3 regions of the Arthrobacter sp. CJ23 genome follow, and region 3 is predicted to be linked to each of the others. Evidence: riboswitches for the same ligand, from Rfam matches in the RefSeq annotation. Region 3 holds a riboswitch; each other region holds the start of a gene.

Region 1 (2,253 bases), 1.1 Mb from region 3:
GCCGAAGCTGGCGCGCAGGGAACCCGAGGGCAGGCCGAGGCGCTTGAGCAGCGGATGGGCGCAGAAGCGCCCGTCGCGCAGGCCAATGCCGTGTTCGGCGGCCAGATAGGCGGCGACCAGTCCGGCGTCGAAGCCCTGTACCGAGAAGTTCACGACGCCGATGGTGTCGTTTTCGGTGTCCGTGTCGCTGAAGATCTGGTGGACGGTGACGCCGTCGATCCGGTTGAGTCCTTCCACCAGGTGCGAGCGGATGGCGGCCTCGTGGGCGTGCCAGACATCCTGGTCGAGGGAGGCGAGCACTTGGGTGGCGCGGGCGAGGGTTGCGGCGCCGAGCACGTTGGGCGAACCGCCCTCGTGCCGGGCCGGGCCCGTGGCCCAGCTGACCGAATCCAGGCGTGCCTCGCGCACGGCCCCGCCGCCGGCAAGGTGCGGGGTTCCGGCGTCGAGCCAGTCCGGACGGCCGACCAGTACGCCGGCGCCGAACGGCGCGTAGAGCTTGTGGCCGGAGAAGACGAGGTAGTCGACGTCGGACGCTGCGATGTCGATGCGGCGGTGCGGTGCGAGCTGCGCCGCATCCACCACGATTCTGGCGCCAAACTCATGGGCCAGCGTGGCCAGGGCCGCGATCGGCAGGATTTCACCGGTGACGTTGGAGGCGCCGGTCACGGCGAGCAGGCTGACGCCGCCCTGCTCCAGGGCCACGCGGACGTTCGCGATGGTCTCGGCAAGGGTGTCCGCCGCAACGATGCTCCGGTGCGGGACGCCCTGCCAGGGCAGGAGGTTGGCGTGGTGCTCGATGTCCAAGTAGAGGACCTCGCCGATGTGTTCGCCGTCCCGCACGGGCAGGCAGCCTGCCAGCAGGTTAAGGGAATCTGTGGTGTTCCGGGTGAAGATGACGGAATCGTCCGATCGGCCGCCCACGAATTCGCGGACGATGTTCCGCGAGTTTTCGTAGACCGAGGTGCTGATCTGGGAGGCGTAGCCCGCCCCCCGGTGGACGCTGGCGTAGTAGGGCAGGACCTCATTGAGGTAGGCGGAGACCACAGTCAAGGCCGGTGCCGATGCGCCGTAGTCGAGGTTCGCATAGCGGACGTGTCCGCCCTGGATCAAGGGCGCCTGCAGCTCTGCACCGGTGACGGCGGCCAGGGGCCGGGAGGCGGCGTTCGACTGAGCAGACGACGGCTGGACGGCGGTAGGAGTAAAAGTGGCAGTGCTCATGGGACCTCACTCAAGAAGGACCCCGCATGCAGGGGATCCGCGCTTGCCGCATCCATGTCCGGACCGGCCTGGTCGTCACCCGGGGCACCCCACCGCGAATGGAGGGTTGCCGGCCAGCAAACCGGGGTTTAGCGCTGGCACTCGTGACCTGTAACAAGGCTAGGGCACAGCCATGGCCTCTTCCAACGCGGGATACGTTTGTTAAGCAGTTTGTTACGATGCCCTTGAAATCGGCATTATTTCGAAGAAAAGACGGCGGCCGCCCTCAAATTGAACTGCTCCCCGGAAGTTGGACTGAGAAATTCAGTTCCGACTCCCGGGGAGCAGTTTTATGTATGCGAGCAGTTCGTTATCAGAGGATCAGCGCGAGGCCGCGGTAGCGTGGTTTGAGAAGGGCATCGCGGATAAGGCGACGGCCAGGGCGCTGGCTGTGTCTCGGGCGCCGGTCAAGCGTCTCTATCGGCGGTGGAGGATCCATGGTCGAGGAGCGCTGGTGACCAAGCCGACGAAGCAGAAGTACTCTTTCGAATCTAAGCTCGCGTTGGTCGAACGGTTCATCGCTGGCGAGACTGCCCCGGATCTGGCGGTGGAGGCCGGTTTGTCCTCGCCTCGCCTACTGGAAGCCTGGATCAGGGCGTATCGGCTGGAGGGCGAGGACGGGTTGCGGCCCAAGCCCAAAGGCAGGCCCCGGAAGCCAGATTCCCCGCCGCCTGCGGAGCTGCCCGAGTTGGAGAGGTTGCGGCGGGAGAACGAGCGGTTGCGCTCCGAGGTGGCGTACCTGGGAAAATTGCGGGCCTTGAGGGCGCAAAAACAACGGTGAAGGTCCAGGCCCTCATCGCCCTCAAGGCTGACTTCCCCTGCCCGTTCTGCTGGATGTCTCAGGGCTTGCCCGGTCGACGTTCTTCTATCACCAGGCCCGTCTCCAGGCACCCGATCCGAAGGAAGCACTCAAGGCTGCAGTCACGGAGATCTTCGAGAAGAACCACGGCCGGTACGGGCACCGCCGCATCCACACCGAGCTGGTCAAGCAAGGCT
Region 2 (2,253 bases), 1.9 Mb from region 3:
GCCCGCACCGCGCACGAGGCCGGTGTGCCGCTCATTGTCGACAACACCCTGTCCACGCCCTACCTGATCCGGCCCATCGAATGGGGTGCGGACATCGTGGTGCACTCGGCCACCAAGTACCTCGGCGGACACGGCGCCGCGATCGCCGGCGTGATCGTCGACTCCGGAAACTTCGATTTCGGCAAGGACCCTGCCCGCTTCCCGGGCTTCAATACGCCGGACCCCAGCTACAACGGCCTGGTCTACGCCCGTGACCTCGGCAAGGACGGGGCCCTGGGCGCCAACCTCTCCTACATCCTCAAAGCCCGCGTCCAGCTGCTGCGCGATCTCGGCTCGGCCGTGTCCCCGTTCAATGCCTTCCTGATCTCCCAGGGCATTGAAACGCTCAGCCTGCGCGTGGAGCGGCACGTGGACAACGCCACGCGCGTGGCGGAATGGCTGGAAGGCCGCGACGACGTCGAATCGGTCGCCTATGCGGGCCTGCCGTCAAGCCCCTGGTTCGAGCGCGGCCGCAAATACGGCCCCCGCGGCACGGGCGCCGTGGTCGCTTTCACCATCCGCGGGGGAGTGGAAGCCGGCAAACGCTTCGTGGATGCCCTCGAACTGCACTCCCACGTGGCAAACATCGGTGACGTCCGTTCGCTGGTCATCCACCCGGCGTCGACCACCCACAGCCAGCTGAGTGCCGAACAGCAGGCCATCGCCGGCGTGTCTCCGGGGCTGGTCCGGCTCTCCGTGGGCATCGAGCACATCGATGACATCCTGGCGGACCTCGACGCAGGTTTCCGCGCCGCGAAGGGCGCCTGAGGGCGGTCGCAGGAAGGCTGCGGCGAGACTGCGGGGGCGTCCGGCGGGGCGTGCGATTCTTCGCCGGACTGCCCTCGCGGCTGCGCTTTGGTGAACAAAACTGCGCCCAGGTGTCACATAAGTGTCACAATCTTCGCCAGATGGACCCTCTTCTTCCTACACTCGTAGTCATAGGTCATGAGTGCCAGTGACAGCCCCGGCTTGCTGGCCGGCAACCCTCCTTCCGCGGTGGGGTGCCCCGGGTGAAGACCTGGCCTTCCGCTTTGTTGGCGGCGGGCAAGCGCGATGTGAGGTGTCACCGAATGACTATTGCTGCAACAGCCCTACCCGAATCCGGCCACAAGGAACGCACCATCCAGCAGGAACGACCCATCGAGCAGGACGGCACCGTGAAGTACGTCTCCGTGGGGCCGCTCGAGCTGGAGGCAGGCGGCTTCCTCCCGGACGTGGTGCTTGCCTACGAAACCTGGGGGCGGCTCAACGCAGACGGCTCGAATGCGGTGCTGATCCAGCACGCGCTGACCGGCAGCACCCATGTGGCCCGCGGCGGCAGCGACGAAGAAGGCTGGTGGGATCAGCTCGTCGGCCCCGGCGCCACCATCGACACCGAGCGCTGGTTCGTGGTCTCCATCAACATCGTGGGCGGCTGCTACGGCAGCACGGGCCCGTCCTCCACGGCGCCGGACGGCCGCCCCTGGGGTTCGCGCTTCCCCCTCGTCACGCTTCGAGACAGCACGGCGGCCGAGGCACGCCTGGCGGATCAGCTCGGCATCGCCGCCTGGCATGCCGTGGTTGGCGGATCCATGGGCGGTGCCCGCGCCCTCGAATGGGCTGTCACCTACCCGGAACGCGTCCGGCAGTGCGCCGTGGTCTCCGTGGGCGCCTACAGCACGGCCGAGCAGATCGCCTTTGCCCAGGCACAGACCCTCGCCATCCGGCAGGATGTCGATTTCAACGGCGGCGATTACTACGGCGGCCAGGCTCCGGAGGCCGGGCTTGCCCTGGCCCGCCGGATCGCCCACATCACCTACCGCTCCGCCCTGGAACTGGACATCCGCTTCGGCCGCAATGCCCAGGGCAGGGAAGCTCCGCTCGAGGCCGCGGTGCTCGGGGAGCGCGGCCGGTACCAAGTGGAGAGCTACCTGGACCACCAGGGCACCAAGCTGGTGCGCCGTTTTGACGCCAACAGCTACATCGCCATCACCGAGGCGCTCATGAGCCACGACGTCAGCCGCGGCCGCGGGACACTCAAGGAGGCCCTGTCCCGTGCGACGGCCGAATTCTTCATCGCCGCCGTGGACACCGACCGCCTCTACTTCCCGGCCCAGTCACGCGAACTCGCGGCGGCTCTTCCGGGTGAAGTGCCGGTCCACCTCATCGAGGCGCCCATCGGCCACGACGGCTTCCTGACGGAAATCGGCCAGTTGGGCGAGCAGCTGCACAGGG
Region 3 (2,253 bases):
TCACGGACACCGGTGGCCGTGGACGCCGGGGCCAAATCGCAGATGACCGGGGTGGTGGGCGCGGCGCTGGTGCTGGCCTTCATGCTCCTGGCACCCGGTGTGACCGAGTACCTGCCCTCCGCAACACTGGCCGCCGTCGTCATTGCCGCGGCCATTGCCCTCGCGGATCCGTCCGGCGTCCGGCGGCTCCTGAGCCTGAGCCGCAGCGAATCCGCGGTGATGCTGGCTGCCTTCCTGGGCGTCCTCACAGTGGGCGTCCTGCAAGGCATCGTGGTGGCCATAGCCCTGGCAGTCCTGGACTTTGTGCGCCGCGCTTGGGACCCGTACCGGGCGGAGTTGGGCTCAGAGGAGGGCCTGCCCGGCTACCACGACCTCGCCCGGCACCCCGAAGGCAAACGCATCCCCGGGCTCCTGATCCTGCGCTTCGATGCCCCGCTGTTCTTCGGCAACGGGCAGGTCCTGGCGGGCTTCGTGCGGGAACAACTGGATGAAGCCTCCGGCAAGGCTCCGGACGCGATCACCCACGTCATCCTCGCTGCCGAGCCGATCACCGGGATCGACACCACTGCCCTTGAGGACCTGGTGACCCTGGACGAGTGGCTCGCCAATAAAGGAGTGGATTTGGTGTTCGCCGAGCTCAAGGGACCGGTCAAGGACAAACTGCTCCACCTCGGCGCCGCGGCCCGCTTCACGCCCGAGCATTTCTTCCCCACCATCGGCGCCGCAGTGCGCGCACTCAGGCGCGAATAGCTCCAGCAGCCGCCGGTTACGCAACATGACGACGGCGACCCCCCTGTCACATGCGGCTCCGCCGTCGTGGATGTTACTTTTTTCTTGAGTAATGAGCACCAGCACAAAGCCCTGACTTGCTGGTCGGCAACCCTCTCTCCGGCGGGGTGCCTCAGGTGACTACTCGGCGTATCGACACTTTCGAACTGCAAGCGTGACTGAGGAGCACCAGCAAATGACTGAACCCATCGAAGAAAAACTCGCCTACCGGCTGATCACCGGCCCGGACACCCGTGACTTCTGCGAGCGGATCTCCGCCGCACTGGCCGAGGGCTACGTGCTCCACGGCAGCCCCTCCGCCACCTTCAACGGCACCGATGTGATCGTGGCGCAGGCCGTGATCCTGCCCGTGGCCATCGCCACCGCGGATGCCGCCGTGGCCAGCGCCGTTGACCGGCTTGAGGGCTACGACGAGGACGAAGAAGCATTCGAGGGCCACGCGTGAGCTACGCCGGAGACCTGAGCCCGCACGAGGCGTGGGCCAAACTCGAAGAAGGCGCCATCCTGGTGGACGTCCGCACCGAGGGCGAATGGGCCCACATCGGCATCCCGGACACCAAGGCCACCGAAAACGATCCGCTGTTCATCCAGTGGAACCTGGCCGGCGGCGTCCCCAACTCCCGCTTCCTGGACGAGCTGCTGCAGCAGGCCCCGGAGGCCGGCAGCACCGAGCTGGTCTTCCTGTGCCGCTCGGGCCAGCGCTCCATCGCCGCCGCCATCGCCGCAACGCAGGCAGGCTACACCTCCTACAACGTGCTGGAGGGCTTTGAAGGCGAACCGGACCGCTACGGCGAGCGCACCGTGAACGGCTGGAAAAACCGCGGACTCCCGACGAACCTGGGGAAAAACTAAGTGACTTTCAATCCTGACGCCGCCGGCTGGAGCCCTGACACGCAGGCAGTCCGCGGCGGCCTTGACCGTACTAATTTCCAGGAGACCTCCGAGGCGGTCTTTCTGAACTCCGGTTTCGTCTACGAGTCGGCGGAGGCCGCCGAGCGCGCGTTCACGGGCGAGGACGAACGCTTCGTCTACTCCCGCTACGGCAACCCCTCGGTCGCCACCTTCCAGGAACGCCTCCGGCTGCTGGAAGGCACCGAAGCGTGCTTCGCGACGGCGTCGGGCATGTCCGCGGTGTTCACGGCGCTCGGTGCCCTGCTGGCCGCCGGCGACCGCGTGGTGGCCGCCCGCTCCCTATTCGGCTCCTGCTTCGTCATCCTCAACGAGATCCTGCCGCGCTGGGGCGTGGAGACGGTCTTCGTCGACGGCCCGGACCTGGAGCAGTGGCGTTCCGCGCTCTCGGAGCCGACCACGGCGGTCTTCTTCGAGTCGCCGTCGAACCCCATGCAGGAAATCGTGGACATCGCCGCAGTGAGCGAACTGGCCCACGCGGCCGGAGCCACCGTCGTCGTCGACAATGTCTTTGCCACTCCCCTCCTGCAGCGCTGCGGCGAACTCGGCGCCGAC

The links. A riboswitch is a leader RNA that binds a small molecule or an ion and turns the genes downstream of it on or off. The one in region 3 is predicted to bind S-adenosylmethionine.
Region 1: linked by a shared signal. The riboswitch ahead of NVV90_RS13625 (aminotransferase class V-fold PLP-dependent enzyme) and the one ahead of NVV90_RS18890 (DUF1737 domain-containing protein) in region 3 are both predicted to bind S-adenosylmethionine.
Region 2: linked by a shared signal. The riboswitch ahead of NVV90_RS06570 (homoserine O-acetyltransferase) and the one ahead of NVV90_RS18890 (DUF1737 domain-containing protein) in region 3 are both predicted to bind S-adenosylmethionine.

Annotation. Positions count from the first base shown of each region.
Region 1 covers NZ_CP102950.1:3,047,777-3,050,029, reverse strand. Annotated here, with positions in the region: gene NVV90_RS13625 (aminotransferase class V-fold PLP-dependent enzyme) at 1-1,218, opposite strand, end outside; SAM riboswitch class IV at 1,253-1,367, opposite strand; gene NVV90_RS13620 (helix-turn-helix domain-containing protein) at 1,712-2,038, shown strand; gene NVV90_RS13615 (IS3 family transposase) at 2,076-2,253, shown strand, end outside.
Region 2 covers NZ_CP102950.1:1,495,168-1,497,420, forward strand. Annotated here, with positions in the region: gene NVV90_RS06565 (bifunctional o-acetylhomoserine/o-acetylserine sulfhydrylase) at 1-807, shown strand, start outside; SAM riboswitch class IV at 981-1,096, shown strand; gene NVV90_RS06570 (homoserine O-acetyltransferase) at 1,110-2,253, shown strand, end outside.
Region 3 covers NZ_CP102950.1:4,187,482-4,189,734, forward strand. Annotated here, with positions in the region: gene NVV90_RS18885 (SulP family inorganic anion transporter) at 1-750, shown strand, start outside; SAM riboswitch class IV at 838-950, shown strand; gene NVV90_RS18890 (DUF1737 domain-containing protein) at 965-1,234, shown strand; gene NVV90_RS18895 (rhodanese-like domain-containing protein) at 1,231-1,641, shown strand; gene NVV90_RS18900 (O-succinylhomoserine sulfhydrylase) at 1,642-2,253, shown strand, end outside.